One region of the Pseudonocardia ailaonensis genome, then DNA from elsewhere that is predicted to be linked to it. Evidence: riboswitches for the same ligand, from Rfam matches in the RefSeq annotation. Region 1 holds a riboswitch; each other region holds the start of a gene.

Evidence for each region. A riboswitch is a leader RNA that binds a small molecule or an ion and turns the genes downstream of it on or off. The one in region 1 is predicted to bind S-adenosylmethionine.
Region 2: it holds a riboswitch for S-adenosylmethionine, as region 1 does, so the genes downstream of both, ABD324_RS14265 (LLM class flavin-dependent oxidoreductase) here and ABD324_RS17660 (LLM class flavin-dependent oxidoreductase) in region 1, are expected to answer to the same signal.
Region 3: it holds a riboswitch for S-adenosylmethionine, as region 1 does, so the genes downstream of both, thrC (threonine synthase) here and ABD324_RS17660 (LLM class flavin-dependent oxidoreductase) in region 1, are expected to answer to the same signal.

What each region holds. Positions count from the first base shown of each region.
Region 1 covers NZ_BAAAQK010000009.1:380,483-387,623, forward strand. The annotation lists gene ABD324_RS17655 (LLM class flavin-dependent oxidoreductase) at 1-1,061, opposite strand, end outside; gene ABD324_RS17660 (LLM class flavin-dependent oxidoreductase) at 1,061-2,203, opposite strand; SAM riboswitch class I at 2,401-2,493, opposite strand; gene ABD324_RS17665 (winged helix-turn-helix transcriptional regulator) at 2,539-2,892, opposite strand; gene ABD324_RS17670 (alpha/beta fold hydrolase) at 3,017-3,826, shown strand; gene ABD324_RS17675 (glutathione S-transferase C-terminal domain-containing protein) at 4,158-4,967, shown strand; gene ABD324_RS17680 (LLM class flavin-dependent oxidoreductase) at 4,979-6,172, shown strand; gene ABD324_RS17685 (NtaA/DmoA family FMN-dependent monooxygenase) at 6,186-7,141, shown strand, end outside.
Region 2 covers NZ_BAAAQK010000006.1:73,031-80,171, reverse strand. The annotation lists gene ABD324_RS14285 (LLM class flavin-dependent oxidoreductase) at 1-863, opposite strand, end outside; gene ABD324_RS14280 (cyclase family protein) at 866-1,516, opposite strand; gene ABD324_RS14275 (dihydrodipicolinate synthase family protein) at 1,513-2,433, opposite strand; gene ABD324_RS14270 (GntR family transcriptional regulator) at 2,844-3,494, shown strand; SAM riboswitch class I at 3,656-3,748, shown strand; gene ABD324_RS14265 (LLM class flavin-dependent oxidoreductase) at 3,867-5,063, shown strand; gene ABD324_RS14260 (NtaA/DmoA family FMN-dependent monooxygenase) at 5,060-6,427, shown strand; gene ABD324_RS14255 (ABC transporter permease) at 6,424-7,141, shown strand, end outside.
Region 3 covers NZ_BAAAQK010000007.1:33,098-40,238, forward strand. The annotation lists partial or broken gene ABD324_RS14840 (ComEC/Rec2 family competence protein) at 1-1,239, shown strand, start outside; gene thrC (threonine synthase) at 1,639-2,901, opposite strand; SAM riboswitch class I at 2,908-3,053, opposite strand; gene holA (DNA polymerase III subunit delta) at 3,265-4,233, shown strand; gene rpsT (30S ribosomal protein S20) at 4,495-4,761, opposite strand; gene ABD324_RS14860 (circularly permuted type 2 ATP-grasp protein) at 4,990-6,636, shown strand; gene ABD324_RS14865 (alpha-E domain-containing protein) at 6,636-7,141, shown strand, end outside.

The DNA.
Region 1 (7,141 bases):
AAGGTCGAGTGCCCGGATCCGACGAACCGGCTGCGGACGAGCAGCTGCGCCAACGGCAGTCCGGCGTTCTCGCGCAGGAACCCGTGGACCGACGCGCGGAACCCGAGGCTCACCGTCTCGGTCGCGGGCAGCTCGGCAAGGCGGTGCTCGGCCAGCAGCTCCAGCGGCAGCGGCTCCTGCGGGTCCAGTGTGGACACGTCGAAGTCGATCAGGCCGCTCAGCCAGGCGACCTGTTCGGCGGTGTGGTCCGGGGACTGGCCGTAGACGTCGGCGATCTTCGCCTCCGCCTCGGCCTGGGTGCTGCCGAGCACGAGCCGCAGGCCGGACAGGTAGTTCAGGTGCTCCGGCGGGCGGCCGAAGCTCCGGGCGTCGCCGCGGAAGGCGGCCCGGTGCGCGACCGCGCCGGAGCGCGTCAGGTCCGCCGCGAACACGCCGTTGGCGTACCGGCCGGCCAGGCTCCGCCCGGCGTCGGACGTGCTGGCCCGCACGATCGGGGGTCGTCCCTGCCGCGACGGCGGCACCGCCAGCCGGCCGTGCACCACGAACTGCTCGCTCTCGTGGTCGACCACCGCACCGGACCACAGGTCCGTGACGATCCCCACGAACTCCTCGGCCCGGGCGTAGCGGGTGTCGCGCGGCGGGTGCGAGGGCAACCCGAAGTTGGCGGCGGCCGCACCGGAGTGCGAGGTCACCACGTTCCACCCGAGCCGGCCGCCGACGAGGACGTCGAGCGAGAGCAACCGCTCCGCGAGCCGGAACGGGTCGTTGTAGGTGGTCGACGCGGTGAGCAGGAACCCGAGGTGCTCGGTGGCCTCGATCGCCGCCGTCCAGGCCGTGAAGCGGTCCAGCCCGTCGGCCACTGAGCTGGTCGGGTCGGTGATCTGCGAGGCGTCGCCGGTGAACACCGCGTCGAGCAGGCCGGCCTCGGCCAGCTGTGCGAACTCGGCCCAGTAGGCCGGGTCGTAGAGGGCGAACCGCGTGAGCCGCGGGGAGAGCCAGGCCGACGGCAGGTTGCCGTAGGTCCGCAGGTTGTAGGCGAGGAAGATCCCGTCGCGCGCCATCAGACGCCCCACGCCTTGGCCAACAGCTCGTAGCTGCGGACCCGGTCGGTGTGGTCGGTGGTGATCGTGGTGACGACCAGCTCGTCGGCGCCGGCGACGCGGGCGAGGGTCTTCAGCTGCTCGGTGACGGTGGTGGGTGAGCCCACGAACTGGGTGTCGACCCTGTCCTGCACCGCCGACCGCTCCCGGTCGGTCCACTCGCGGGCCAGAGCGTCTTCCGGCGTGACGTACGGGTGGGCGCCGCGGCCGCTGCGGATGTCGAGGACCCACTGTGCGTACGGGGCGGCGAGCTCCCGGGCCCGCTCGTCGTCGTCCGCGACGACGACGTCCGCGGACACCAGCACGTGCGGCTCGGCGACCCGGCCGGGCCTGAACGCCGCCCGGTAGGCCGCCACCGCGTCGAGCGTCGCGCTCGGCGAGGTGTGGTAGTTCGCCGCGAAGGGCAGCCCCAGCTCCCCCGCCACCTGCGCACTCGCCCCGGCACTGGCCCCCAGGACCAGGACCTCGACGTCGGCGCCCCGGGCCGGGGTGACCTCGAGCGGCCGCCCGTCCGGACGGGTCGAGGTGCCGTCGAAGTAGGACAGGATGTCCCGGACCTGGGCGCGGTAGTCCGGCGGGAGGTCGTCCGCGCTGAAGCCCAGCAGCTCCCCGAACGTCCCGAACAGCGACAGATCCCCGACGAACCGGGCGGGTGGCGGGATCAGCAACCCGTCGACCACGCGGGCGGGCGGTGCCGGGGGCGGCGCCGCCGCTCCGGGGGCGGCCTGTCCCTGACGGATCAACGTGAGCAGCTTGTGCAGGTCGAACCGGCCCAGCCCGACGTCGATCCGCCCCGGGTACACCGCACCCACCGTCCCGAACTGTTCGGCGACCGACAGCGGGGCCGTGTTCGGCAGCTGCACCGCACCGGATCCGACCCGGATCCGACCCGTCGCCGCGGCGATCAACGCCACCAGCACCGGCGTGGACGACGACGCCACACCGGGATTGAGGTGGTGCTCGGCCACCCAGTACCGGTGGTAGCCGGCGCGCTCCGCGACCTGCGCGAGATCGATCGAGTTGCGCAGCCCGTCCCCGGCCGTCCCGCCGGCGGGCACCGGGGAGAGATCGAGGACGGACAGCGGCGGACGGACTGCGGGCACGGCGGGACCTCCGGGAGAGGGGCCCGGGCACAGGAGGGCGCACGCGGGCCGCGCGAGGAAAGGGGAAAGGCGGTCGGGGACTCAGCCCGGACAGCAGGCACTGGCGACGCGCAGCAGGTCGACATGGCGCCGCTGTGCTCCGACGAATCCCTCCACGGAGCACCCTGCCGCGGACCCTGCGCCGACCCTCATCCCCGCCCCCATCGCTCCCGGCATGAGCACCCGCACCGCGAGGCGGCGGGTTGCTGCGGCGTCACTGAGCCAGGTCTCTCGGCCGCTCTGGATGGTGGCCCGAAGGCCGTGCCCCGACTCTACGTCGCGCGGGCGGCCCGCCGTCAAGACTCCGCCGCACGCCTCACGTCCGCCCGGGCGGCGTCGACCTCCGGCATGTGCCGTTCGGCCCACTCCCGCAGCGCCGCCAGCGGCACCTCCAGCGAGTCCCCGAGCGGGGTGAGCCGGTAGAACACCCGCGGCGGGACGGTGTGTTCGACCCGGCGCGCGACGAGACCGTCGGCCACGAGGTTCTGCAACGTCGTGGACAGCATCTTCTGCGAGACGCCCGGGATCCGGCCGCGCAGCTCCGTGAACCGCAGCTCGCCGGCTGCGGCCAGGACCTTGACCACCATCGACGTCCACTTGGTCCCGATGCGGTCCAGCAGCTTCCGGGTCGCGCAGGTGGGATCGAACAGGTCGCCCCGGCGGCCGCCACGGGTTACCCCGGCCTCACCACCTGACGTCGAGGTGCCGTCTTCCGCGAGCTCCGACATCCGCCTAGCGTCCCACCGGTCACTATTCGTGACCAGGGGAGGAACAGTGACCGAGCAGGTAAGGACGCGGACGAACGGGATCGAGCTGAACGTCGCCACCGCGGGCGCCGGGCCGCCGGTCGTTCTCCTGCACGGCTTCCCGCACACCTGGCGGGTGTGGTCGGAGATCATCGGCCCGCTGTCCGGTGGCCATCGCGTCCTGGCCCCGGACCTGCGCGGCTTCGGGGACAGCGAGGCGTCGGGCGAGGGCCTCGACGCCGGGACCCTCGCCACCGACATCGAGGGCCTGCTCGGCGGCGAGTCCGCCACCGTGGTCGCGCTCGACGCGGGCGTGCCGGTCGCCTTCCTGCTCGCCCTTCGTCGCCCGGACCTCGTGCGCAGGCTCGTGCTGGTCGAGGGCACGCTCGGCACGCTCCCCGGCGCCGAGGACTTCCTCGCGGGTGGTCCCCCGTGGTGGTTCGGCTTCCATGCCGTCCCCGGCCTCGCCGAGACCGTGCTGGCCGGCCACGAGGCCGAGTACGTCGGCTGGTTCTACGACCAAGGGACCCGGGGGCGGGGTGTTCGCCCCGACGTCCGGGAGGCCTTCGGCCGCGCCTACGCCCGGCCCGGCGCGCTGGGCCGCACCCTGGGGTTCTACCGTGCCCTGCCCCGCACCGGATCCCAGCTCGCCGAGGCGGCGAGCCGGACCCGGCTGACGGTGCCGACCACCGCCATCGGTGCCGCTCCCGTCGGCCGGGCCCTCGAACAGCAGCTCCGGCCGTTGTGCGAGGACCTCACCGGTCTCGTCGTGCCGGACTGCGGCCACATCGTGCCGCTCGACCGGCCCGCCGCCCTGCTCGAGGCGCTGTCACTCTGAGGTTCCCGGTCCCGCCGACCCCTCGGAGCGAACGCATACGAGTCGGCCCGCTCCGGAGCGCCGGGCAACCAACGACTCCCCTATTCCCGCGCTCGCTGTGCTGTGGTTCACGCTGGCCGGTCCGGTGCCGGTCTGGTTGTGTGGGTGGAGGTTCGCCCCAGGAGGAGTGAGAGATGCCCGGTCCGGCACGCGTGCTCGTCGCGCGACGCTGGCTGGACGGGCTCGGCTCCCCTCCCGGCTTCTGTCGACCCTGACGCCGGCTCCCCGCCCTCTTCCCGGGTGAGCTCTGCCCGAACCCGCGAGCGCCTCCGCACGTCACAGAGGGACACCCATGACCGCACCCCGCTACGCCTCGCCCGCCGATCCCACGGTCCACGGCGAGTACCGCATCGTCCGCCGTCCCGGCGACGACCGCCCGCTCTACCGCTTCACCGGCCGGATCACCGAGGACGGCTCGAGCGGCTTCCGCGCCGAGCCCGGCCGCTACCACCTCTACGCCGGCTGGTTCTGCCCCTGGTCGCAGCGGGTCACGCTGGAGCATGCGCTACACGGCCTGGAGGACGTCGTCTCGGTGTCCTATGTGGATGACTCTCGGGACGGACGAGGCTGGGCCTTCCGCGAGACCCACGGCCCTGATCCCGTCAACGGCTTCACCCTGCTCCGCGAGGCGTACGAGGCCACCGAGCCCGGTTTCGACGGCCACATCTCGGTGCCGACCCTGTGGGACCGCGAGACCGGCCGGGTCGTCAGCAACGACTACCCGACGATCGGGATCGACCTCGCGACCCGGTTCCGCCAGTGGGACAACGGCACCGACACCTACCCCGAGGAGCTCCGCGCCGAGATCGAGGAGCTCGACGGGGACCTCGTGCCCACCCTCGGCCAGGGACTCCCCACCGAGCTGCTCGACCGGCTGGAGGCCCGGCTCACCGGCCGGCGGTTCCTGGTGGGCGAGCAGCTCACCGAGGCGGACGTGCGGCTCTGGGTACACCTGGCCCGCCACGCCCCCGGGCTCGAGGGGCACCCGGCCGTCCGTGCGTACGCCCGCGATCTCCACGAGCTGCCGGCGTTCACCGCCACCACCGACTTCGCCACGTTCACCGCGCGCCGGCCGGCCTGGTCCGAGCGCGTCGCGTCCTGAGGGGGCCGAGCATGCCCGAGAATTTGCACCTCGCCGTCGCGCTCGACGGTGCCGGCTGGCACCCCGCCGCCTGGCGCGAGCCGGGCTCCCACCCGCGGGAGCTGTTCACCCCGCGCTACTGGGCCGACCTGGCCCGCACCGCCGAGCAAGGCGGGCTCGACCTGCTGACCGTCGAGGACAGCCTGGCCCTGCAGTCCCACGACCCGTTCCACGCCGACGAGCGGCTCGACGAGGTCCGCGGCCGGCTCGACGCGCTCCTCGTCGCCTCGCTGCTCGCCCCGCTGACCCACCGCATCGGCCTGGTCCCGACGGTGACGGTGACCCACACCGAGCCCTTCCACGTGTCGAAGGCGGTCGCGACCCTGGACCACACCTCGCTCGGCCGGGCCGGCTGGCAGGTCAAGGTGTCCGGCCGGGCCCTGGAGGCCGAACACTTCGGGCGCCGGCAGATCGCGCCGGTCGCCGCCGCGGACCTCACCGACGGCCTGCCCGCCGCCTTCGCCGACCTGTTCGACGAGGCCGCGGACGTGGTCGACGTCGTCCGGCGGCTCTGGGACAGCTGGGAGGACGACGCCGAGATCCGCGACGTCGAGACCAGGCGGTTCATCGACCGCGACAAGGTGCACACCGTCGACTTCGAGGGCCGCTTCTTCAGCGTCCGCGGCCCGTCGATCGTGCCGCGGCCACCCCAGGGCCAGCCCCTCGTGACCGCGCTGGCACACCGGCGCGAGCCGTACCTGCTGGCGGCGCGGGGCGCCGATCTCGTGTTCGTCACCCCCGGGTTCGCCGGGACCGCCGCGGAGATCCTCACCGACATCGCGCAGGCGTCGTCCGACGTGGGCAGAACCGGTGAGCCGCTTCAGGTCTACGCCGATCTCGTCGTCTTCCTCGACGCGGGCGGCGAGACCGGGCAGGAGCGGCGCAGCCGGCTGGAGGGGGTCGCGGGCGAGGCGTACACATCGGACACCACGGTGTTCGCGGGCTCCGCCGCCGAGGCCGCCGACCTGATCGGGTCCTGGGCCGAGCTGGGCTACCACGGGGTGCGGCTGCGCCCGGCCGTCGCGACGGACGACCTCACCGCGATCGTCGACGACCTCGTCCCCGAGCTCACGAGGCGCGGCCTCCACCGGGAGTCCGCGGGCGCCACCCTGCGCGAACGCCTGGGCCTGCCCACCACCGTCCCGAACCGCTACGCGGCCGTCTGAGAGGGCACCCGTCATGACGCGCAAGAAGCAGGTCATCCTCGGCGCCTACCTCGGCGGGGTGAACCACCACACCGCCTGGTGGCACCCCGAGGCCGGCAGCCAGATCGACTTCTCGTCCTTCGAGCACACCGCCCGCACCGCGGAACGGGGCAAGTTCGACTTCTTCTTCCTCGCCGAGGGCCTCGCGCTGCGCGAGCGCGCCGGCAAGGTGTTCGACCAGGACATCGTCGGGCGGCCGGACACCCTGCCCGTCCTCGCTTCGCTCGCCGCCGTCACCACCCACCTCGGGCTCGCCGGAACGATCAACGCCACCTTCAACGAGCCCTACGAGCTGGCCCGCCAGCTCGCGAGCCTCGACCACCTCTCCGGTGGCCGCGCGGCATGGAACGTCGTGACCTCGTTCGACGCCTTCACCGGCCGGAACTTCCGCCGGGGTGGGTTCCTGCAGCGCTCCGAGCGCTACGAGCGCGCCGCCGAGGTGATCGACGCCCTCCGCACGCTCTGGGACTCCTGGGACGACGCGGACATCGCCGCGGACCCGGCCACGGGTCGGTTCCTGACCCGGCCGGACGCGGGAGCGTTCCGCGTGCAGGGCAACCAGCTCGACATCCACGGCCGCTTCACCGTGCCGCGCAGCCCCCAGGGGCGGCCGGTGATCCTGCAGGCCGGTGTGTCCCCGGAGGGCCGCGACTTCGCCGCGTCCCGCTCGGACGCGATCTTCTCGCCGTACGGGTCGCTGCCCGAGGCCGCCGAGTTCTATAAGGACGTGAAGTCCCGAGCGGTGAAGTTCGGCCGCCACCCGGACGACATCAAGATCCTCCCGTCCGCCAGCTTCGTGCTCGGCGACACCGAGGCTGAGGCGCAGGAGCTGTACCGCGAGGTCCGCAACCAGCAGGTCAACGGCAAGACGGCGCTGATCCTGCTCGAGCAGATCTGGAACCGCGACCTCTCCGCCTACGATCCCGAGGG
Region 2 (7,141 bases), on a different contig from region 1:
GCCTCCGCCTCGGCATCGGTGTCCCGGCAGATGACGAGTGGGAAGATGATGACCTTGACCTCGCGGCCCTGCGCCCGCGCGGCCGCCTTGATCTGGGCGACGTGCGCGGGCATCGCGTCGATCGCCCCGTCGAACGCGGCGCCGGCCGGGCTGGCCGTGAACACGATGTCCACGTGCTTGCCGGCGAAGTCGTAGCCGGCCTGGGAACCGCTGGCGGCCACCAGGATCGGGCGGCCGTACTGCGGGCGCGGGGAGACGAACGCGTCCGTCAGCTTGTAGAACTCGCCCTCGTAGGTGAGGTTCTCCCGGCCCGCCCAGAGGTCCTCCATGATGGACGTGAACTCGTCCGCCATGTCGTAGCGCCGGTCGTGGTCGATGCGGTCCATGCCGAACATCGGGGGCTCGCCGGTGGCGTAGCCCGTCACGATGTTGAGGCCGTAGCGCCCGCCCGCGATGTGGTCCGCCGTCGCGGCGAAGCGGGCCAGGTGCAGCGGGTGCCAGTTGCCGTAGAGCACATGCACGGTGGAGATCGACAGGATCGAGGTGGTCGTGGTCGACAGCGCGACCGTGGAGATGAAGGGGTCCAGGAAGTTCTCGCGGTAGTGCTGCTCGCCGCCGAAGCCGCCCTGCCCGATCCATTGCTGCAGGCCGAACACGAACTCGAAGCCCGCGTTCTCGGCGAGCTGGGTGAGGTGGCGGTTGTACTCGAAGTCCCAGCGGGTGCCGCGCGGCAGCGTGGACTGGGAGAACGCGCCGGTCTGCAGGGGCAGGAAAAGGCCCAGCATCAGGGGCTGCCGGGCCGCCCGCGACAGCGGCGACTCCGGGTCGTCGAGGGGCGAGGTTCCACGGTCGAGCGAGCGCATGTCTAGATCTCCGCCAGGATGCGGGCCGGGCCGGCGTCTCCGCCGCGGATGGCGAGGGGGAAGGCGAGCAGGCGCACCCGGCGGCCGGCCAGCCCGTCGAGGTGGGTCAGGTTCTCGGCGATCAGCACGTCGTTGCCGAGCAGCGTGCGGTGCACCGGGAAGTCGAATCCCTGCGGGCGGCGGTGCACGGGCAGGTCGGGCGTGATCATGTCGACGCCCACGAACGGGATCCCGCGCTCCACGCACCACTCGGCGAGCGCGGGGGAGAGGCTCGGGTGGTCGCCGTACTCGGGCGAGGTGAACTTCGTGCTCCACCCCGTCGCGACCAGGAGGAACTCGCCGCGCTCGGGCTCGGGCCCGCCGGCGAGCACGTCCTCGACGGTGATCTCCTCGCCGGGCTTGCGGTCCACCCGCGACACCACGGCGGTGCCGTGGAAGCGCTCGACCGGCAGCTCGTCGATCGGGGTGCCGCCCTCCACGATGTGCGAGGGGGCGTCGACGTGGGTGCCCACGTGCAGCGCCAGCGTGATCGACGAGATGTTCATCGGCGCCCCGTCCGCGATCGCGGCGATCTGGTGGCGCTCCACCTCGGGGAGGATCGGGATCTTCGGCATCCCGGCCCAGAGCGGGTGGGACAGGTCGACGAGCGTCACTTGGCCGCCTCCGCGTAGTAGTCCAGCAGCTCCCACTTGGCGAGGAACTCGCGCATCTCGGCGAGTTGTTCCTCCGACAGCCCGGACCAGGGATGGACGGGCGGGCCGAGCTCCAGGCCCATCAGGCCGGCGGCGGCCTTGACCGCGGGCAGGAAACCGAGGTTCGTCCAGCGGCTGGGGAACTCGGCGAAGAACAGCGCCAGGCGGGCGGCCTCGGCGGGGTCACCGGCCTCGAACGCCTCGACCAGGCGAGCGGCCAGCGGCAGGCCCGAGGTGGGCAGCATGGCGCCGGAGCCGCCGAGGGCGAGCGTGGAGAACAGCAGCTCCATGTTCGTGTAGACGTGCGCGTGGCCCTGGATCCGGTTGACCAGGCCGAGCAGCTTCGCCTCGTCGCGAGAGGTCTCCTTGATCGCGGCGACGTTGGGGTGGCTGCAGATCCGGGCCATCGTGTCGACCGAGAGGTCCACGCCGAGGCGCGGATTGTTGTAGAGCAGCACCGGGATCGGGCTCGCGTCCGCCAGGGTGGCGAACCAGCGGTAGGCCTCCTCCGCCGTCGGCGCGGCACCCCACGGCTTCGGGCTCGCCACCGCCGCGGCCACCGTCGCGCCGCGCTTCGCGATCTCGCCGGCGAGCGCGATCGACTCCCGGATCGACGCGCTGGAGACCCCGGAGATCACCGGCACCCCGGCGGGGAGCTCCTCGCGGGCCGCGTCGACCAGCCCGAGCCGGGCCGCGCGCGTCAGGACCTGGAACTCCTGGCTCTCCACCGCGCCGACGGTCACGGCGACGGGCTTCTCGCGGCCGAGCGCCTGCAGCTGGGCGGCGAAGCGGCCCTTGTCCACGCGCACGGTGTCCCGCACGAACGGGGTCAGCGCGGCCACGACCAGGCCGCGGCGCAGCACGACGTCGGACGTCATGGGAGAACCTCTCGAGAGCGGAATCGACAGCACCGCGCCGGGCGCGGCACGGGTGCGGACCGGCCGCCCGGGCACGGGCGGCCGGGGTCCGGCTGACCGGGATCGGCGCGGGATCAGCCGCGCGGGCAGGGGCGACAGCTGCGGCAGCCCCGGTCCCCGCGCGTGTCACGGGGGTGGGACAGCACGTCGCGCTGGGCGCTCGGCACGTCTGACCTCCCCGGGGGCGCGAGTTCGGAACCGGACACGGCGACAGTAAGCCGGGCCCGGAACGAGCGCAAGCGTGTGTCGCCATGTGTCTCCACGTGTGAACACTGAATGACGCGGATGGCCGAATGTGCGGACACGTGTCGTACAGTGACGGCCACGCAACGGTCCGGAGGAACGCGGTGGCAGCAGGCTCGACAGGCCAGGTGGCAGGGCAGGCGGGCGCTGGTGAGGCGCAGTACCTGGTGCTGCGGGACGAGATCGTCGGCGGCGCCCTCCCGTCCGGGACGACGCTGCTGGAGACGGCGCTGGCCGCGCGGCTCGGCGTCGGCCGGGCCCCGGTGCGCGAGGCGATCCTGCGGCTGGAGTGCGACGGGCTGGTGGTCCGGGGGAGCCGCGGCCCGCAGGTCCGCACCCTGACCGCCACCGAGGTCGTCGAGATCTACCAGGCCCGCATCGCCCTGGAGGCCGAGGCGGCCGCCTCCGCCGCCGCCCACCGCTCCGCGCTCGACCTCGCCCGGCTGCGGCACGTCCACGAGGAGGCCCGGCAGGCGACCGACCCGGACCAGATCCGGATGCTGCACGGGCGCTGGCACTCGGTGCTGCGCCAGGCCTGCCACAACCCGACGATCACCGGGATCCTCGAGCGCCTGGCCCTGCAGCTCGCGCTCTACGACAGCGTCGACATGTCCCGCAACCCGAACCTCGACTCGTCCGACGACGAGCACACGGCGGTCCTCGACGCGATCACCGCCGGGGACCAGGACACCGCTCGCTCGCTGCTGCGCACCCACCTCGAGCGGACCCGGGACGTCCGCATCGCCGCGTTGGTGCGCGAGGAGACCACCGCCGGCTGAATGTCCGGTCGATCGCCCGCGGACGGGACGGGGTTCCCGAGGACCGGGATCCTGTCCGGACACCTTGTGCCGCAAGGCGAGCGGTGTGGGTCACAGCGTCACCCGAGGGATTGACGCGGCCCGGTCACGCGTACGTACAGTGGCAGGGGCCCTCACGGGCCACACCATCCAGAGCGGCTGAGAGACCTGGCTCGACGACGCCGCAGCAACCCCCCGTCCTCGGGTGCGGGTGCTAAAGCCGGGAGCGATGGAGGACGGATGTTTCTCGGGGTGCGGCGCCGTCACGTGGACCTCCTGCGCACGGCCAGCGCGGCCTGTCGGGGCTGACGCGCCCGACTCCCGTCCGCCCTCCCGCAGGAGAGGTCTGCCCTCATGGCACCGTTCCATCTCGCCGTCGCCCTCGACGGCGCCGGCTGGCATCCCGCCGCCTGGCGCGAACCGGGCGCCCGCCCGGAGTCGCTGTTCACCGCCCGCTACTGGGCGGCGCTCGCCCGGGCCGCCGAGCGGGGCCGCCTCGACCTGCTCACCATCGAGGACGGCCTGGGCCTGCAGTCCGGTGACCACCTCGCCGAGGGCGCCCGCCGCACCGACCTGGTGCAGGGCCGGCTCGACGCGTCGCTGGTCGCGGCGTTCCTCGCGCCCCTGACGCAGCACGTCGGTCTCGTCCCGACCGTCACCACCACCCACACCGAGCCCTTCCACATCGCCTCGGCGATCTCGACGCTCGACCACGACAGCCGCGGCCGCGCGGGATGGCGCGTGCAGACCTCGGCCCGGGCGGACGAGGCGGCGCACTTCGGCCGCCGGACCCTGCCGGAGATCCGCCGCGAGAGCCTGAACACCCCCGAGACGGCCGCCGCGGTGCAGGAGCTGTTCGACGAGGCCGCGGACGCCGTGGAGGTCGTCCGCCGGCTCTGGGACAGCTGGGAGGACGGCGCGGAGATCCGGGACGCCGCCACCCACCGCTTCCTGGACCGCGACAAGGTCCACGCGATCGACTTCGAGGGCCCGCACTTCGCGGTGAAGGGGCCGGGCATCGTGCCGCGCCCGCCGCAGGGCCAGCCGCTGGTCGTCGCGCTCGCGCACGCCCGCACCGCCTACGAGCTGGCCGCCCGCGCCGCGGACGTCGTGTTCGTGACGCCGCGGGGGTCCTCGGACATCGCCGCGGTCCTCGGCGAGATCCGCGCCGCCCAGCACGCGGTCGCGCGGACGGGCCCGCCGCTGACGGTGCTCGCGGACCTGGTGGTCGTCCTCGACCGGGACGCGGACGCCGCGCACGAGCGGCTCCGCCGCCTCGACGCGATCACGCCGCTGCGCTCGGACGCCGCGGTGCTCGCGGGTACCCCGACCGCGCTCGCCGACCTGCTGGAGTCCTGGGCGGACGAGGGGCTCGACGGGTTCCGGCTGCGGCCCGCGGTGCTACCAGCCGACCTCGACGCGATCGTCGACGACCTGGTGCCGGAGCTCGCGCGGCGCGGGCTGTTCCGCACGGAGTACGAGGCGGGGACGTTGCGGGAGCGGTTCGGGCTGGGGCGCCCGGCGTCGCGGTACGCGGGGGTGGCGGCGTGAAGCGGCAGGTCATCCTCGGGGCCTACTTCCCGGGCGTCAACCACGACACCGTGTGGAGCGACCCGGCCTCGGGCAGCCACATCGACTTCAGCTCCTTCGAGCACTGGGCCCGTACCGCCGAGCGCGGCACCCTCGACCTGCTGTTCCTCGCGGAAGGACTGCGGCTGCGGACCCGCGGCGGGCAGGTGTTCGACCAGGACGTCGTCGGCCGGCCGGACACGTTCACCGTGCTGGCGTCGCTGGCGGCGGTCACCGACCACATCGGGCTCGCGGGCACGATCAACGCGACCTTCAACGAGCCCTACGAGCTCGCCCGCAAGTTCGCGACCCTGGACATCCTCTCCGGCGGCCGGGCCGCCTGGAACGTCGTGACGAGCTCGGACGCGGACACCGGGGAGAACTTCCGGCGCGGCGGGTTCCTGGACAGGTCGCAGCGCTACGAGCGTGCCGGGGAGACCCTGGACGCGGTCCGGGCGCTCTGGGACTCGTGGGGATCGGACGCGGTGGTGGCCGATCCGGCCTCCGGCCGCTTCCTGCGCGACGAGCGGGTGGGGGAGTTCTCCTTCCGCGGCAGGCAGTTCGACATCGCCGGCCGGTTCACCACACCGCGGAGCCCGCAGGGGCACCCGGTCGTGCTGCAGGCCGGGGAGTCACCGGCGGGGCGGGACTTCGCCGCCTCCCGCTCGGACGCGATCTTCTCCCGCTACCAGAAGTTCGACGAGGCGAAGGCCTTCTACACCGACGTCAAGGCGCGGGTGGCGAAGTTCGGCCGCGATCCCGACCAGGTCAAGATCCTGCCGTCGGCCGCGGTCCTGCTGGGGGACACCGAGGCCGAGGCGCGCGACCGGCACCGGGACGTGCGCAGCCGGCAGGTGGACCCGTTCACCGCGATCGTGCTGGCCGAGATGGTGTGGAACCGGGACCTCTCGCAGCTCGACCCGGACGGCCCCGTCCCGGAGCTCGAGCCCACGCCCGGGGCGCCGGCGTGGATCCGCGGGCGGGCCCCGCTGAGCCAGGACCCGCAGGCCACGGCCGAGGCCTGGCGGGCGCTGGGCCGCGAGCACGGCTGGTCGCTGCGCGAGGTCGTGACTCACGTGTTCGACCGGGCGGTGTTCGTCGGGACGCCCGCGGGGGTGGCCGCCGAGATCGACCGCTACGTGCAGGAACGCGCCGTCGACGGGTTCATCCTCGGCTCCCACGTGAGCCCCTACGGCCTCGACGAGGTCGTCGCGAAGGTCGTCCCCGAGCTGCGCGACCGCGGGGTGTTCCGCACGGCGTACACCGGCGCGACGCTGCGGGAGAACCTCGGGCTGCGGCCCTCGACCGGACTCGGCGAGCCCCGCCGGACCGCGGCCGCCTCATGACCCGCTACCTGCTGCGCCGCATCGGCACCGCCGTCGCGGTGCTGTGGGCCGCCTACACCGTCAGCTTCGTCGTGCTGTGGCTGCTGCCCGGCGACCCGATCACCACGATGGCGAGCGGCGGCCTCGACGGGGAGCCGCTCACCCCCGCGGCGATCGAGGCGCTCAAGGCGCGCTACGGCTTCGACAAGCCGCTGATCGCCCAGTACGGCACCCGGCTGTGGGACGCGCTGCACGGCGACCTCGGCACGTCCATCCAGACCGGGCAGGACGTGCGCGGGGCGATCCTCGACGCCCTGCCGCCGACCCTGCAGATCGCGGTCGGCGGCCTGCTGGTCGCGGTCGTGCTGGGCACCGGCCTGGCGCTCGCGGCGACTTACACCCGCTTCCGCTGGCTGCGGCAGGTGCTGATGGCGCTGCCGTCGCTGGCGGTGTCGCTCCCGGTGTTCTGGGTCGGGCTGATGCTCGTGCAGATCTTCGCGTTCGGGCTGCACCTGCTGCCGTCCGTGGGGGCCAACGGGTTCAAGGCGCTGGTGCTGCCCTCGCTCACGCTCGGGCTGCCGATGGGCGCGCTCGTGGCGCAGGTGCTGGCGAAGAGCCTGGACACCGCGCTCGACGAGCCGTACGTCACCACCGCCCGGGCCAAGGGCGTGGGGCGGGCCGCGATTCACCTGCGGCACGCGCTGCAGAACGCGGCGATCCCGGCGCTCACGGTGC
Region 3 (7,141 bases), on a different contig from region 1:
CCCTCGCCGAGCGTGGTCCGGGCCGCGGTGATGGGCGGGATCGTGCTGCTCGCCCTGGCGATCGGTCGTGGCCGGTCCGCGGTGCCGGCCCTGGCCGCGGCGGTCCTGGTGCTCCTGCTCGTGGATCCCGCGCTCGCGGTCGATCCGGGGTTCGCCCTGTCGGTCCTCGCCACCGCCGCGCTCGTCCTCGTCGCGCCGCCCTGGGCCGCCGCGCTGCACCGCCGGGGCGTGCCGCTCGGGATCGCGGAGATGCTGGCGATCCCGGCAGCCGCGTGCCTCGCGACCGCGCCGCTGATCGCGGGCCTGAGCGGGCAGATCAGCCCGGTCACCGTGCTGGCGAACCTGCTCGTGGTGCCCGCCGTCGCGCCGGCGACCGTGCTGGGCGTGCTCGCCGCGGTCGTCTCCCCGGTGAGCCCGGCGCTGGCCGCGGCATGCGCGTGGGTGGCCGGGCCCGCGGTCGAGTGGCTCGTGTTCGTGGGGGACCGGGCGGCCGCCCTGCCCGGCGCGGTGCTCCCGTGGCCGGACGGGCTCGCGGGCGCGGCGCTGCTCGCCGGGCTCCTGCTCGCGCTGGTGGTGCTCCTCCGCTTCCGCCGCTCCCGGCTCCTGGTCCTGGCGGTGGTCGTCGGGCTGGCACTGGTCCTGATCCCGACCCGGGTCGTCCGGCCGGGCTGGCCGCCCGCGGGCTGGAGCGTGGTGGCCTGCGACGTCGGGCAGGGGGACGCGATCGTCCTGGCCACCGGCGAGCCGGGCCGGGCCGTGCTGGTCGACGCCGGGCCGGAGGACGGCACCGTCGACGCGTGCCTGCGCCGGCTCGGCGTGGACTCCCTGGCCCTCGTCGTGATCAGCCACCTGCACGCCGACCACATGGGCGGCCTCGGTGGCGCCCTGCGCGGTCGGTCGGTGGGTGGGATCGCGATCGGCCCGGCGCACGAGCCGGGATCGGCGCTGCGCCGGATCGCGGCCGATGCGGCCGGATCCGGTGCGGCGCTGCTGGAACTCACGGCAGGCCGCCGGCTCGCCTGGCCCTCGCTGGTCCTGGAGGTGCTCGCCCCGGCGTCGGCACCGTCCTTCGTGGATGGTGAGGACGGCACGGCGGTCAACAACACCTCAGTGGTGCTCCGCGCGACCACGCCGGCGGGTCGCGTCCTGCTCACCGGGGACGTCGAGCTCGACGCCCAGGCCGCGTTGCTGCACTCGGGCGCGGACCTGCGCGCCGACATCCTCAAGGTCCCGCACCACGGATCCCGCTCCACGAACCCGGACTTCCTGCGGGCGGTGTCGCCGCGGGCGGCGCTGGTCAGCGTCGGCGCCGGCAACCCCTACCGGCACCCCAACGCCGGGGTGCTCGACCAGCTGACCCGGTCCGGGACGGTGGTGCGGCGCACCGACCAGAGCGGGGACGTCGCGGTGACCGCCGCGGACGAGATCGTGGCCCGGGGCGAGCCGCTCCCGGCCCCGCGCGGGACGAGACGGGGGCGGCGCCGCCGGCGACGGCGTGGACGGGACCCCGACGACGGCGCCGGTCCCGATCCGCAGCCCCGGGTGAGGGCGCCGAGCACTGCCGCGGCGCCACCCGGCCGAGGAGGTCAGGCCCCGGGAGCGGTGGTGGACCCGCCGCCGCTCCCGGTGGGAGGACGCTCAGCGGCCCTCGAGGGCCTCCGCGACGGCGGCGCTGGTGGCCGGCACGGTGGCGGTCGGGCGCGCGGTGTCGGACACGGCGTCGAGGGTCTTGAGGCCGTCGCCGGTGATCAGCAGGACGGTCTCGGCATCCCGGTCGATCAGGCCGGCCTCGATCAGCTTCCGCGCGGTGGCCACCGTGACGCCGCCGGCGGTCTCGGCGAACACACCCTCGGTGCGGGCGAGGAGCGTGATGCCCTCGCGCACCTCGTCGTCCGTCACCTGGCCGACCGCACCGCCGGTGCGGCGCACCGAGTCGAGCACGTACGGGCCGTCCGCCGGGTTGCCGATCGCGAGCGAGCGGGCGATGGTGTCCGGCTTCACCGGCTGGATGAAGTCGACGCCGGCTTCGAACGCGGTGGCCACGGGCGAGCAGCCGGAGGCCTGGGCGCCGAAGATCTTGTAGGGCTTGTCCTCGACCAGGCCGAGCTTCACGAACTCGCCGAAGCCCTTGTCCACCTTGGTGAGCTGCGAGCCGGAGGCGACCGGGATGACGATCTGGTCCGGGAGCCGCCAGCCGAGCTGCTCGGCGACCTCGTAGCCCAGGGTCTTGGAGCCCTCGGCGTAGTAGGGCCGGACGTTGACGTTCACGAACGCCCAGTCCTCGTGCTCCGCGGCCAGCTCCGTGGCCAGGCGGTTGACGTCGTCGTAGTTGCCGTCGACCGCGAGCAGCGTGCCACCGTAGACGGCGGTCGTGGTGATCTTGGCCTGCTCCAGGTTGGAGGGGATCAGGACCACGGAGTCCCAGCCGGCCCGCGCGGCCGCGGCCGCCACGGCGTTGGCCAGGTTGCCGGTCGAGGGGCAGCAGAGCACGGAGAAGCCGAGTTCGCGGGCGGCGGCGAGGGCGACGGCGACGACCCGGTCCTTGAAGGAGTGCGTGGGGTTGCCGGTGTCGTCCTTGATCCAGAGCTTGCGCACGCCGAGCTCGGCGGCGAGCCGGTCCGCCTGGATGAGGCGGGTGAAGCCGGGCTCGGTGTTGGCGTGCTCGCGCACGTCCGACGGGACGGGGAGCAGGTCCTGGTAGCGCCAGATCGACTTGGGGCCGGCCTCGATGGACTCGCGGGTGACCTTCGGGAAGTCGTACGCGATCTCGAGTGGGCCGAAGCACTGGCTGCAGGCGAACTCGGCGGCCAGCGCGCTCTGGTGGCCGCACTCCCGACAGGACAGGGCGCGCGCGGAGCCGAGGTCGTACGAGGTCGCAGTGGTGTCAGCAGTGAGAGTCATCAGATCTCCTCATCTGTCCCGCTCGCGCGGGCCGGAATTGGCACCTGGTTCGTCGACGTGCGCACACCACGAAGGTGCAACGCGCGGATCGTCGTTCGACGCCGGTTGCCGGGGCTTCAACGGGCCGTTCCCTCTGCCCCTCTGGATGAGCCATGTGAAGTTGTTCCCCGGCCGCGGGCCGCACTGGGCCCGAAAGATCCGGATGCCGTGCACGTTACGGCACCTCGGGGCGCCCCTGCCAGCGGAATCCAGGATCTGGGAGCCGGGTCACGGATTGTCGGTGCGGTGCGCGACGATGCGGGGGACCCGTCCCCCGACAGCCCCGAGCCGCCCCGCGCGGCGCGGTACCGAGTGAGGAGCCCCATGCCGGCCACGAAGCCGCCCGACCCGCTCCAGCTGGTCGTGGGTGAGGAGGAGCTGCTGGTCGAGCGGGCCGTGCAGGGCATCCTGCGGGCGGCCCGGGCGGCGGATCCCGCGGCCGACATCATGCGGTTCAAGCCGTCGGAGATCACGCCGGGCGAGCTGGCCGGGCACCTGAGCCCGTCGCTGTTCGCCGAGGGCCGCGTCGTGGTGGTCCAGGGCGCGCACGAGGCCGGCAAGGAGGTCGCCGCGGCGATCCTCGCCTACGCCGCCGAACCCGCCGACGGGATCGTGCTGGTCGCGGTGCACGCGGGCGGGGCGCGCGGCAAGCAGCTGATGGACGACCTGCGCAAGCGCGGCGCGAACGTCACCCGCTGCGACAAGCTCTCCCGGGCGGAGGAGCGGGCGGAGTTCGTGCGCGCCGAGGCGAAGCGCGAGGGCGGGATGATCACCGCGGACGCCGTGGCGGCGCTGCTGGAGGCCGTGGGCTCCGACCTGCGCGAGCTCGCCGCCGCCACCGCGCAGCTCGTCGCCGACACCGGCGGCCGGGTCGACGGCGACGCCGTGCGCCGCTACCACCGCGGGCGGGCGGAGTCGTCCGGCTTCGCGGTGGCCGACAAGGCGGTGGCGGGGGACCGGTCGGGGGCGCTCGAGGCGTTGCGGTGGGCGTTGGTGCTCGGGGTCGCGCCGGTCCTGGTGGCCGACGCGTTGGCGGATGCGGTGCGCACGCTGGCGAAGGTCGGCTCGGCCGGGCGGGGGGATCCCAACCGGCTGGCCGGCAGCCTCGGCATGCCGCCCTGGAAGATCCGCAAGGCCCAGGGGCAGGTCCGCTCCTGGCACCCGGACGGGCTGGCGGTCGCGATCGCGGCGACGGCGCAGGTCAACGCGGACGTCAAGGGCGCGGCGGCCGACCCCGGCTACGCCCTCGAACGGGCGGTCCTGGCGATCGTCGACGCCCGCGGCACGAGCTGACCCCGAGATCCCGCCCGCCGGCCCGGTACCGCGCGGCGGCCCGTTCGCTCACCGGTCAGGAGCGAGAGTGCCGTTCGCTCACTAGGTATGAGCGAGAGTGCCGTTCGCTCATCCACGGGCCCGGCGCCCCAGCCCGGTGCCCCGGACACGACGACGGGGCTGCCCCACGGGAAAGGGCAGCGCCGTCGTCGGAACGCTCACCGAGGAGCGCGACCGCGCCCCGTCGGGCGCGGAGACTCTGCGATCAGGCCGGGTCCGGGATCAGGCCGAGAGCGAGGCGGCGCGCTTCGCGATCGCCGACTTGCGGTTGGCGGCCTGGTTCTTGTGCAGGACGCCCTTGCCGGCCGCCTTGTCGAGGGCCTTGGCCGCGGCGCGCTGCAGCTCGAGGGCCTTCTCGGTGTCGCCGGCGTCGGCCGCCTCGCGGAACTTGCGGACAGCGGTCTTGACCGACGACTTGACCGACTTGTTGCGCTGGCGCGCCTTCTCGTTGGTCTTGACGCGCTTGATCTGGGACTTGATGTTCGCCACGCTGGTGTGCCTCTTCAGTCGTACTCGGTTGACTCTGGGTGGACTCTCGCTTCGGGGGGCTCCGGCGATCCCGACCGTGGTTTCCGATGCGAGCGAGCACGCCGAGCACTCGGCTGTCCATCTTACAGACGGCCCCTTGCGGCCCCCCACCACCCCGGTGAGCGGCGCCGTGCCGTTGACATCGACGTAACCCGTCCCGTCTGGCCCGGCCCCGTCCGACCGGTCAAGATGACCGTCGTGAGCCGCGCACTCGACCGTAGACCAGCAGGGACATCGGGGGCCGACGACGCCCTGTTCGCCGGCTACCTCGAACCGGACCGGCCCAACCCGGACGCGTTCGACGAGATGTTCTCGCCGGACGGCAGCGTGCGTGCCCCCTACCGGCACCTGCACGACGCGATCGCCCCGACCGCCGCCGCGGACCTCGCCGCGCGCTCGGAGGCGCTCGACCGCGCCTATCTGGACCAGGGCATCACGTTCAGCCTCTCCGGCCAGGAGCGCCCGTTCCCGCTGGACATCGTGCCGCGGGTGATCTCGGCGAGCGAGTGGAGCCGGCTGCAGCGCGGCATCGTGCAGCGGGTGAAGGCACTCGAGGCCTTCCTGCACGACGTGCACAACGACGCCCAGATCGTCCGCGACGGCGTCGTCCCGCGGCGCCTCATCACCAGCTGCGAGCACTTCAAGCGCTCCGCCAACCAGCTCAACCCGCCCAACGGGGTGCGGATCCACGTGGCCGGCATCGACCTCGTCCGCGACCAGGAGGGCACGTTCCGGGTGCTGGAGGACAACCTCCGCAACCCGTCGGGCGTGTCCTACGTGATGGAGAACCGCCGCACCATGGCGCGGGTCTTCCCTGACCTGTTCACCCGCCAGCGGGTGCGCGCGGTCGGCGACTACTCCACCCACCTGCTGCGGGCGCTGCGTGCGGCCGCCGCCCCGAACGTCGCCGACCCGACCGTCGTCGTGCTGACCCCGGGCGTCTACAACTCGGCGTACTTCGAGCACTCGCTGCTCGCCCGGCAGATGGGCCTGGAGCTGGTCGAGGGCAGGGACCTGTTCTGCCGGGACAACCTCGTCTACATGCGGACGACGGAGGGGGAGCAGCGCGTCGACGTCGTCTACCGGCGCATCGACGACGACTTCCTCGATCCGCTGCAGTTCCAGCCGACCTCGGTGCTCGGCGTCGCCGGGATCATGAACGCCGCCCGCGCGGGCAACGTGGTGATCGCCAACGCGGTGGGCAACGGGGTCGGCGACGACAAGCTCGTCTACACCTACGTCCCCCAGATGATCAAGTACTACCTCGGCGAGCGCCCGGTCATCCCGAACGTCACCACCCTGCGGTGCTGGCTCGACCTCGAGCGCGAGGAGGTCCTCGACACCCTCCACGAGCTCGTCATCAAGCCGGTCGAGGGCTCGGGCGGCTACGGCATCCTGTTCGGGCCCAACGCGAGCGCCAAGGAGCTGCGGGACGCGCGCAAGGCGATCCGGACCGATCCGCGCGGCTGGATCGCGCAGCCCGTCGTCCAGCTGTCGACCGTGCCGACCAAGGTGGACGACCGGCTGGTCCCGCGGCACGTCGACCTGCGGCCCTTCGCGGTGAACGACGGCGAGGGCGTGTTCGTGCTGCCGGGCGGGCTCACGCGGGTGGCCCTGCCGAAGGGGTCGCTGGTCGTGAACTCCAGCCAGGGCGGCGGCTCGAAGGACACCTGGGTGCTGGCGGCGAGCCGCTCCACCGAGGCCGAGCGGGAGCTGGGCGAGCGCGGTATCGCCTCGGACGCCCCGGCCAGCGGCCCGGCGGCCGAGCAGGGCCCGGAGCTGACGATCGGCCAGCAGCAACAGCAACAGCAGCAACAGCAGGGGAGGGACGCCTGATGCTCGCCCGCAACGCCGAGTCCCTGTTCTGGATCGGCCGCTACGTCGAGCGCGCCGACGACACGGCCCGGATCCTCGACGTGTCCGTCCACCAGCTGCTCGAGGACGCCACCATCGACGTCGACGCGGCCGCGCGCCGGCTGCTCGCCGTGATGGGGGTGGATCCCGGCACGTCGGAGCCGCTGGACGCCTTCGGGCTGACCGAGCTGCTCGGCTACTCCGCCGAGACCGCCGGCTCGATCGTCTCCTCCATCACCAGCGCGCGCGAGAACGCCCGCGGCGCCCGCGAGGTCGTCTCCTCGGAGATGTGGGAGTGCCTCAACGTCACGTGGAACGCGGTGCCGGAGCGACAGCGCTACGCGCGGTGGGTGGGCCCGCACGCCTTCTTCAGCTACATCGAGGACCGGGCGGCCATGTTCTCCGGGCTGGCCGCGAGCACCATGAGCCGGGACGACTCGTGGCGCTTCTACCTGCTCGGACGCTCGGTGGAACGCGTCGACATGGT